4 regions of the Streptomyces sp. P6-2-1 genome follow, and region 4 is predicted to be linked to each of the others. Evidence: riboswitches for the same ligand, from Rfam matches in the RefSeq annotation. Region 4 holds a riboswitch; each other region holds the start of a gene.

Region 1 (2,191 bases), 1.9 Mb from region 4:
GGAGCCGACGGTCGAGGGCGTCGCGCAGCGGCTCGAACGCGCGCTCGCCCGCGAGGGTCTGCGGCGCCGCGCGCTCGACGCCTTCGAGGGCTTCACGACCGCCGTACTCGCCGAGGTCCCGCGCGGCGCCGCCGAACTGCGGCTCGTCAACCGCGGCCACACCGAACCGTTGCTCCTCGAACGCGACGGCCGGCTCCACGTCCTGACCCCCGGCGAGCACGCCCTCCCGCTCGGCATGGGCGAACTCGGCGCCTGGCCCGACCGCGCCGAGATCATCGACTTCCCGCCCGGCGCGACCCTCCTCCTCTACACCGATGGTCTCTCCGAGGCCCGCGACGCGCGCGGTCGCTTCTACGACCCCGTCGCGCGCCTCAGCGGCCGCGTCTTCCCGCACCCGCGCGCCCTCCTGACCACACTCACGGAGGAGGTCAGGCGGTACACCGGTGGCGCCACGACGGACGACATGGCCCTGCTCGCCGTCCGCCGCCCCGAGGCCGAGGCCCAGACCCCTGGCGCGGCGGACGCGGCCGGGGCGACCAGTGCGAGCGACGCGGGCGGAGCGGGCGGAGTGGGCGGAGTGGGCGGAGTGGGCGGTGCGAGCGGGGGGCAGGGGCCTGTCACCCCGCGTGAGTCATTCGATAACAACTGACGCACCATCAGGTTCACAGCCTGGAGGATGAGCGGGTCAACTCGTCCGGATCGCTCGCTACATGTCCGTTTAGCCGCTGGTGGTGACCGTAAAGGATCATCGGGAACGGCTTGGAATCACCCCCGCCGGTCTATTAACGTTCGATAACGCAGCGCGGTCGTCCCAGTCGGCGAGAGCGTCGGCTCCGCGCGCGTGCGCCGAATCCCGCGAGGGAACCGGGGAACCACTCCTCCGGGGTGAATCGGGTGCCCGCTCGGGTGCCCGTAGGAGACCTTCCTGCTCCGAACCCGTCAGCTAACCCGGTAGGCGAGAAGGAAGGAAAGGAGAGTCGCCTTCGTGGCGTCCAACCCGCCTGCCCCCGGCCCCAGCGCCTTCCCCACCGGCACGCTCACTCCCGGCGGTTCCCTGCCGGCCCAGCCCCCGGCACACACTTCCGGCGCGCCGTACGGGGCCGCCGTCCCCACTCCGTCGTACGGGTCCGTCCCCCCGCAGTCGTACGGGTCCGCTCCCGCTCCGTCGTACGGGACCGACGCCGCCCCCGCCCCTGCCGCGTACGCGCACCCCGCGGGCCACCCCGCCCCGGCGGACGTCTACCCGGGCTCGGCCGGTTTCGGCGGGTACGGCGAGGGTGCTGAGGAACCGGTCGGCGAGTGGAACCCGACCGAGGACTCACTCGGGTCCGTGCGTGGTCGGCACCGTGTCGCCAAGCAGCGGGGCGGACTCGCCCGCAGCTCGACGGTCCTCGGGGTCGGTGTGCTTGCCGCGGTCGGCGCGGGGGGTATCGCATCGGCGCAGGAGAAGCCGCCGGTCAAGCTCTCGCTGCCGGACAAGGTCACGGAGGTGACCGGGCAGCTCAAGCAGGTTCTGCCCGACGCCGAGTCACTTCCGGGAATCGGCTCGCTCGTCGCGGACGCCAAGGGCGACACCCCCGAGCAGCTCGCCGCGAACCCGGCCGCGGCGCCACTCACCAACGCCGGGCTCACCGACACCGACCGCGAGCAGGGCACGACCGACGCGGGCGAGGCACTGCGCGCCCGTATCCTCGCGCAGGCCGAGAACCAGGCCGACAGCGCGGACCGTGCCGCCCGCGAGCAGGCCGAGGCGGTCGCGGCGCAGACCGCGGCCGACAACGCCGCGCAGGCACAGAAGAAGGCAGCCGACGAGCAGGCGAAGAAGGAAGCGGCGGCGAAGGCCAAGGCGGAGGCCGAGGCGAAGGCCGAGGCGAAGGCGAAGGCCGAGGCGGAGCGCCTCGCGGAACTCGCCCGCAGCTACACCCTCCCGGTCGCCTCCTACACCCTCACCTCGCACTTCGGCGACGGCGGCTCGATGTGGTCGTCCGGGCACCACACGGGGCTCGACTTCGCCGCGCCGACCGGTACGCCGCTCAAGGCGATCCACACGGCGACCGTCCAGGAGGCGGGCTGGTCGGGCGCGTACGGCTACCGCACCGTGCTCGTCCTCGACGACGGTACGGAGCTGTGGTACTGCCACCAGTCGTCGATCTCGGTCAGTGTCGGTCAGAAGGTGACGACGGGTGAGGTC
Region 2 (2,191 bases), 5.1 Mb from region 4:
GCAAGCGCGCGGCCCTGCCCGGGGCGCGGATCGTGCTGCGGCAGCCCGAGTTGCCCGAGGCGATGCGCGGGCAGCCGAGCGATCTCGCCGTGTGGGCCGATGAGTTGGCGCGCGAGCGACGGACGACGGAGCGGCTGCTCGCGGCGGCCGCCGGACGGACGGAGGCCGAGGTGCACGGCGACATGGAGCGCGACCTCGTACTGACGGCGGCGGAAGCGGTGCGGTACGGGATCGTCGACGCCCTCGCGGACCGCCGCACCCCACACCCCGGGCCGAGGTGAGCGCGTGCCCCCGCCCGAACTCCCGCCGCTGCCCGCGCTGACCCGCGCCGAAGGCGCGCTCATCGACCACTACCTCGCGACCGCCGAGCTGCTCGGCCGGGTCAACCCCGCGCGCGGCGACGACACGTACGCGGCCCTGCGCGCCGCCCAGGCGCTCGTCGCCGAGGTGACGCGGCTGCGGGACGCGCTGGCGCTCATGCACGCGCGCGGCGAGACCGAACTCCACCGGGCCACGCTGGAACGGGCCTTGCGCGTCCTGGACGGGGAACGCCGGGCGGGGCGGGTCGCGATGCCGCCACCCGAAGAGGCCGGGGCGGGCGGCGGGAGCGAGGAGGGCGGCGGCCAGGAGCGCTGAGCGGAGCCCGCCCTTCCGCCGCCCCGCAGCCTGCATCCCGCATCGCATGTCCCGCGTCCCGCACCCATCCCGCACTCCGCCCCGTGTCCCGCGCCCCGGACGCCAACGCACGTGCGCACGCGCTCCCGCACGCCTCCCCCGCTCGCACGCGCGCCCGCACGCCTCCCCCGCTCGCACGCGCTCCCGCACACGCCCCGGACCGCGCCCCGCGCGGGCATGTCGCGGCGTGCAGGCGGGGCGTGAAGTCCGCGCCGGACGGCGCATTCGCCTTCCTCACCCTCCCCCCGCATGCGTTCCGCGACCACGCGTGTCCGGAGTGCGACGCGCGGCCGCCGAACGGAGGACCCCCCAATGACGTACGCCGGAGTCGGCGTCACGCCGCCCCCGGTTGCCCCGGTGGTCCGCGATCCGCTTGCCGCGCACGGCGTTCGCGCTGGTCGGGGACTCGTCCTCCGTGAGAGGAGCCGCACTTGACGGCCTTTCGCCACCCAATCGCCATACGGGTGACTAAGCTCACATAAGCCTGTTTTCATTCGGAATCCGGCGGTGTCGTGCGTCAAGATCGCTCCCGACGACAAGCCCCCGCCGCAGCGGCGGGGCGGTCCGGGCGGACGCCGAGTCCCGCCGCCGTCCGGACGCCAGGTCGACACCGAGTGGATCGGCGGGAGTGGAGGACCCGAGCACGGCGGGTCGGGCCCGGCAACGGGCACCGGTCCTTGGGGTGAAGCCGCGTGAGCGGCCGGGCATCTTCGCCAGTCCGAACCCGACAGGTCACCCTTCACAGGCGGTTGACGAAGGGTTACGCATGCTGGTGCGCAATCGAGTTCCCGTCCTGCTCTCCAGGACCGGCGCGGTATCGGTCCTCACCCTCGCCGCCGTCGGCGGCACCGTCCTCGTCCCCGGCGCATCCGGCGACGCCTCGGCGGCCGTCCGGGTCCCCACGAAGGCGCTGAAGGTCGCGGCGTCCAAGAAGGGCGCCCCCTACAGCTGGGGCGCGGCGGGCCCGCGCCGCTTCGACTGCTCGGGCCTGACGCTCTATTCGTTCAAGAAGGCGGGCAAGTCCCTGCCCCGCACCGCCCAGGCGCAGTACAACAAGACCCGGCACGTATCGGCGGGCAAGCGCACCAAGGGCGACCTGGTGTTCTTCCGCTCCGGTGGCAGTGTCTACCACGTGGGCATCTACGCCGGGGGCAACAAGATCTGGCACGCCCCCAAGACGGGAGATGTGGTCAAGCTCGAAAAGATCTGGTCGAAACAGGTCGCGTACGGACGCGTGCGGTAAGGGGCCGGGCGCGTGGGTGCCGTGGCGCGGCCTCAGCCCTCCGGTACGGCACCCTCCTCCGGCACGGCACCCGCGCGCGCGGGCCGCCAGGGCAGGGCGACCAGGACGGTCTTGCCGCCCTGCGGTGTCGGCACCACCGAGAGCCTGCCGCCGGTCTCCGCCGTGAGGTAGCGGATGATCGCGAGGCCGCGCCCGTTGTCCTGCCGTACGGCGGCGGGGAGGCGGCGCGGAGGGCGCGGGTGCGAGTCGGTGACGCCGACGCGGAGGAGTTCG
Region 3 (2,191 bases), 2.9 Mb from region 4:
CCCGCCACGCACGGGAAGCCCCGTCCTGCCCGCGCACGGGAAAAGCCCCGCCCCGCCGCGTACGGGGGAGAACGCGGCGGGGCGGGGCGGTCCCGCGAGGGGGACGAGGGGTCCCCCTGGGGGTCAGCTGAGGTGGAGCTGCTGGCCCGGGTAGATGAGGTCGGCGTCCTTGACGATGTCCTTGTTCAGCTCGAAGAGCTTGGTCCAGCCGCCCGAGACGTGGTGCTTGTAGGCGATCTCGCTGAGGCTGTCGCCCTTGACGACCTTGTACTCGCCGTCGCCCTTGGCGACGGTGATGCCGGTGTCGGTCTTGACCGTGCCGGTGGTCGACTTCGGGGTGGTGTGCTGCTGCGGGGCCTGGCGCTGCTGGCTGCGCGAGGCGCTCTGGTCGCCGGAGGAACGCTCCTGCGACTGCTGCTGGCCGCTGTTGCTGTTGCCGCCGCCCGGGTTCACGTTCGGCGAGACGCCGTCGTTGCTGAGGTTGCCGGCACCGGCGCAGGACCAGGCGCCCGGGCCCTGCATGGCGAGCAGGCGCTCGGCGGTGGCGATCTGCTGGTCCTTGGTGGCCAGGTCGGCGCGCGGGGCGTACTGGGTGCCGCCGGCGGCGGCCCAGGAGGACTGGCTGAACTGGAGGCCACCGTAGTAGCCGTTGCCCGTGTTGATGGACCAGTTGCCGCCGGACTCGCACTGGGCGACAGCGTCCCAGGTGGAGGTCGATGCGGCGGAGGCGCTGCCGGTCGCCATCAGCGGGACGGCGATCGCGGCACCGGTGACACCGGCGAACGCGACGATTCGGGTGGTACGACGGCGACGGTGCTTGGCCTTGCCGGAAAACAGCATGGAGGGTCTCCTCACCGACGCCTGCGAGGTGAGCTGTCGGGTTCGGGCCTGTGAGTTGCCCGGCCGGACGGCGGCTGCCGCCCGGCTTCACCCCTAGCCCCGGACCGGCGCCCGGTCTCCCGGGCACCGGCTGGGACGCAAACCTTGGGTCCCCCGCTCCTGCCTTCGGCGCGTGACGCGACGACTGTCCCGAAACGGGCGCCGGCAGGATTCGGCGTGACGACCGTCGGGGCCTCCCGGTGGGGAAGCGAGCACGACGTTAAGCAAGAAATCAGCGGAACTTCAAAGACGATCAGGGCGGTTGAGACTCATGTCTCACTTGACCTCTACCGGACAATAACGGACAGACATGGTCAACCGCTTGTCCGGTTATCGCCCTGAATCCGCACCAAGATCCAGGCTCTGGCCAGGGAGAATGAGGTCCGGGTCGACACCGATGATCTTCTTGTTCTGCTCGTAGAGCCCGGTCCAGCCGTCGGCGAGCTTGTGCGCCTCGGCGATGCTCCAGAGATTGTCCCCTTCGCGCACCTTGTACGAGTCCGTCTTGTCCGCCCCGTCCGCACCCTTCTGACCCTCCGTGTCCGTGGCCGCGTGGCGGCCGCCGGGGGCGGAGCGGTCGGCTCCGGAGTCGCGGTCGTCGCCGGGAGTGGCGGAGGTCTCGCCACCGGGGACGGTGGTCGACTCGGAGGGCGAGGCGGACGCGGAGGAGCCGGTGGCCCCGGAGGGGGTGCCGGAGGGCTCGGGCTTCGCGTGCTTGCCGCGGCTCTTGCCCGTACCGGCGTCCTTGCCGGTGGCGGCGTCCTTGCCGGTACCCGAGGGGCTCGCCGAGGCGTCGGCGGACGGGGTCCCGCCGGAGGCGTCGGCGTCCGGCGTCGTCGACGCGGAGGGATCGGCGCTCGCGGAGGGGGACGCACCCTCGTCCTTCTTGTCCGTCTTCTCCTTGTTGTCCGTCTTCTCCTTGTTGTCCGCCTTACCCGTCTCCTTGGCGCTCGCCGTGTCCTGCGGCGCGGGAGTGACGGGCGCCGGGGCCGCCTGGCCGTCCTGGACGGTGAGTCCCGCGGTCAGGGCGCAGCCGGGCCAGGCGGAGGGGCCCTGCGTCGCGAGGATGCGCTGCCCCACCTGTATCTGCTGGGCGGGCGTCGCCATGTCCGCGCGGGGTGCGAGGTCGAGGCCGCCGTTGGCCTCCCACTCGTCCTCGGAGAGCTGGAGACCGCCGTAGTAGTCGTTGCCGCTGTCGGCCGCCCAGTCGCCGCCCGTCTCGCACTCCACGAGACGGTCCCAGGGACCCTGGTCGGCGCTCGCGGTCCCCGCGCCGAGGAGGGGGATGGCGATGGCGGAGCCGGTGACCCCT
Region 4 (2,191 bases):
CGTCCCGTGACCGCACTCCCCGCGTACATCGGGGGAGAGGGCGAGGCGCCGGCCGTCGCCCGGGTGATGCCTCTCGTCGAGGCGCACACCGCCGAACGCGCCCGCAGGGACGCGGACGCCTACCCAGCCTTCCCCGCCTACCTCGCCTTCCTCGCCGCACCCTGGCGAAGGTGGCCGCCGTCGCCGCCGTCGCAGCTCCCGTGGGGGCGGCAGGGCCCCGTGTCTGTGCCGCGCTCACCGGGCAGGTTCATCTCGGCCACGCGGAGGGCGATCTGACGCCCGAGGACCTCGGCGCGCTGCACGAGGCAGTCGGCGCCGCCGGGGCCGACCGGACCTCGGAGGTCTCCCCGCACCCGGCACGGCTTCACCATGTCCGGCTTCCGACACCGACGCCTTCAGCGCCACCGGGCTCGCCCGCCACCGGGCTCGCCCGCCACCGGGCTCGCCCGCTGCCGCTCGTGGCGCGGTCCCTCGGGGGTGGCTGAGTCTCCGGCGGGGTGCGCGGCCGGTGGCCGGGCCGGGGTCGGCGGCCCCGTACGAGGGAGGCAGGGGTGGCCCCGTACGACCGGTCGCGCGGGCCGTCCGGCGCATGCGGCACCGGGCGGGTGACGGCTGCTCATGTCCGGTGGTCCGCCGGCCGTGAAGGGCGGTCAGGGGCCTCGGGGCGGTGGGGCCGGGGTGATTCCGTACGACCGGCTGGGCGTCTTTGTCCGGACAAGGACTCCCGCGTGTCTGAAAACGAGTGCATCGCTGTCCGAATATCGACCATGTCTGTGTCCGGATTGGGTGCATGGCGGCCTGTCTGGGGTGTGGCATGAGCAACAAAGGCGCGGTTCCGTTTGTTGCGGAAGTCTTGTCCCGCTTAGCGTCACTCCGGCTGTTCGTCAGGTATGCGCCGCACCCGCGGCAGCGGACGGCCTTCGCCGAGTTCCGGGGCTCGTACCCGGGAGCCGGGGACCCATGTGTCCCAGGGGTGAATCGGGCGCCGTCCGCCGGTGGCCGTAGGAGACCTTCCTGCTCCGAACCCGTCAGCTAACCCGGTAGGCGAGAGGGAAGGAAAGGAACAGCCGCTTCATGGCGTTCACGCGCCCCACGGGCAGGCACCGTCGTCCTGCCGCCGCAACGTCCCGTACCGGTGTCAGGGTGGCAGGGCTCGCCGCGCTCACGACCGGTTCCGTCGTCGGCACCCTCGCCGCGCCCGCGCACGCAGCGAGCCACGAGGGCCCCGACACCGGCCTCACCCGCGTCATCGGCTTCGACAGCGTCGCCGAGGAGATCGCCACGCAGGCCTCCCTCGTGCACGCGGCGGCCGAGCGGGAGGCCGCCGAGGCGAAGGCCGCCGCCGAGGCGAGCAAGGAGGCCGCGAAGGCGAAGCGCGAGGCCGAGCGGAAGAAGGCCGCGAAGGAGCGCGCCGCACGGGCCGCCGAACGCAAGCGCCTCAACACCTTCGTCCTGCCGATCCCGGGCTCGTACGTCTCCACCGGCTACCACGCCAGCAGCTCGCTGTGGTCCTCCGGCAGCCACACCGGCATCGACTTCCACGCGGCGAGCGGCACGACCGTCCACGCGGTCGGGGCCGGGACGGTCGTCAAGGTCGACTGGGGCGGCGCGTACGGGAACGAGGTCGTGCTCCGTATGCACGACGGGACGTACACGCAGTACGGGCACCTCAGCGCCGCGACCGTCGTGGTCGGGCAGTCGGTGACCGCAGGTCAGCAGATCGCCGTCTCGGGCGCGACGGGCAACGTCACGGGGCCCCACCTGCACTTCGAGGCCCGTACGAGCCCCGAGTACGGCTCCGACATGGACCCGCTCGCCTACCTGCGCGGCCACGGCGTCGACATCTGAGCCGCCCGGGGGTCCCGCCCGCGGCATGTCCCCGACGCCGCGCCGCGGTCCCCTCCGAAAGCCCTCGGCTCCCCGGGGGCTTTCGGTATTCCGCGTACGGGCCGGGCTCCACCGCCCGGGACCGCACACCCCGCCCTTTCCACCCCGAACCCGCCGTAAACAGCGCACCGGGGCCCGAGGATATCCGGGGAATGCGCCCTGCCGTGAGGAATTCTTCGCTGTTCTCATAGAGTCACTGCTCTAATGGAGTCACCTCGCGGACGTCCAACGGCGGCGTTTCGCGGTGATTAATGCGGAGGTCGGGTCATGAGCATTCCCGCGCACTCGGTATGCACGGCGATCA

Evidence for each region. Region 4 has a riboswitch for cyclic di-AMP ahead of ACQYWQ_RS23810 (M23 family metallopeptidase). Riboswitches for the same ligand answer to the same signal wherever they lie in the genome.
Region 1: linked by a shared signal. The riboswitch ahead of ACQYWQ_RS16180 (M23 family metallopeptidase) and the one ahead of ACQYWQ_RS23810 (M23 family metallopeptidase) in region 4 are both predicted to bind cyclic di-AMP.
Region 2: linked by a shared signal. The riboswitch ahead of ACQYWQ_RS02160 (C40 family peptidase) and the one ahead of ACQYWQ_RS23810 (M23 family metallopeptidase) in region 4 are both predicted to bind cyclic di-AMP.
Region 3: linked by a shared signal. The riboswitch ahead of ACQYWQ_RS11755 (transglycosylase family protein) and the one ahead of ACQYWQ_RS23810 (M23 family metallopeptidase) in region 4 are both predicted to bind cyclic di-AMP.

The regions. Positions count from the first base shown of each region.
Region 1 covers NZ_CP192513.1:3,748,610-3,750,800, forward strand. The annotation lists gene ACQYWQ_RS16175 (PP2C family protein-serine/threonine phosphatase) at 1-649, shown strand, start outside; cyclic di-AMP (ydaO/yuaA leader) riboswitch at 835-973, shown strand; gene ACQYWQ_RS16180 (M23 family metallopeptidase) at 986-2,191, shown strand, end outside.
Region 2 covers NZ_CP192513.1:487,096-489,286, forward strand. The annotation lists gene ACQYWQ_RS02150 (ATP-dependent Clp protease proteolytic subunit) at 1-281, shown strand, start outside; gene ACQYWQ_RS02155 (hypothetical protein) at 286-636, shown strand; cyclic di-AMP (ydaO/yuaA leader) riboswitch at 1,274-1,438, shown strand; gene ACQYWQ_RS02160 (C40 family peptidase) at 1,442-1,918, shown strand; gene ACQYWQ_RS02165 (ATP-binding protein) at 1,951-2,191, opposite strand, start outside.
Region 3 covers NZ_CP192513.1:2,718,179-2,720,369, forward strand. The annotation lists gene ACQYWQ_RS11755 (transglycosylase family protein) at 124-840, opposite strand; cyclic di-AMP (ydaO/yuaA leader) riboswitch at 844-1,021, opposite strand; gene ACQYWQ_RS11760 (transglycosylase family protein) at 1,210-2,191, opposite strand, start outside.
Region 4 covers NZ_CP192513.1:5,605,684-5,607,874, forward strand. The annotation lists gene ACQYWQ_RS23805 (hypothetical protein) at 7-276, shown strand; cyclic di-AMP (ydaO/yuaA leader) riboswitch at 912-1,062, shown strand; gene ACQYWQ_RS23810 (M23 family metallopeptidase) at 1,075-1,848, shown strand; gene ACQYWQ_RS23815 (GntR family transcriptional regulator) at 2,155-2,191, shown strand, end outside.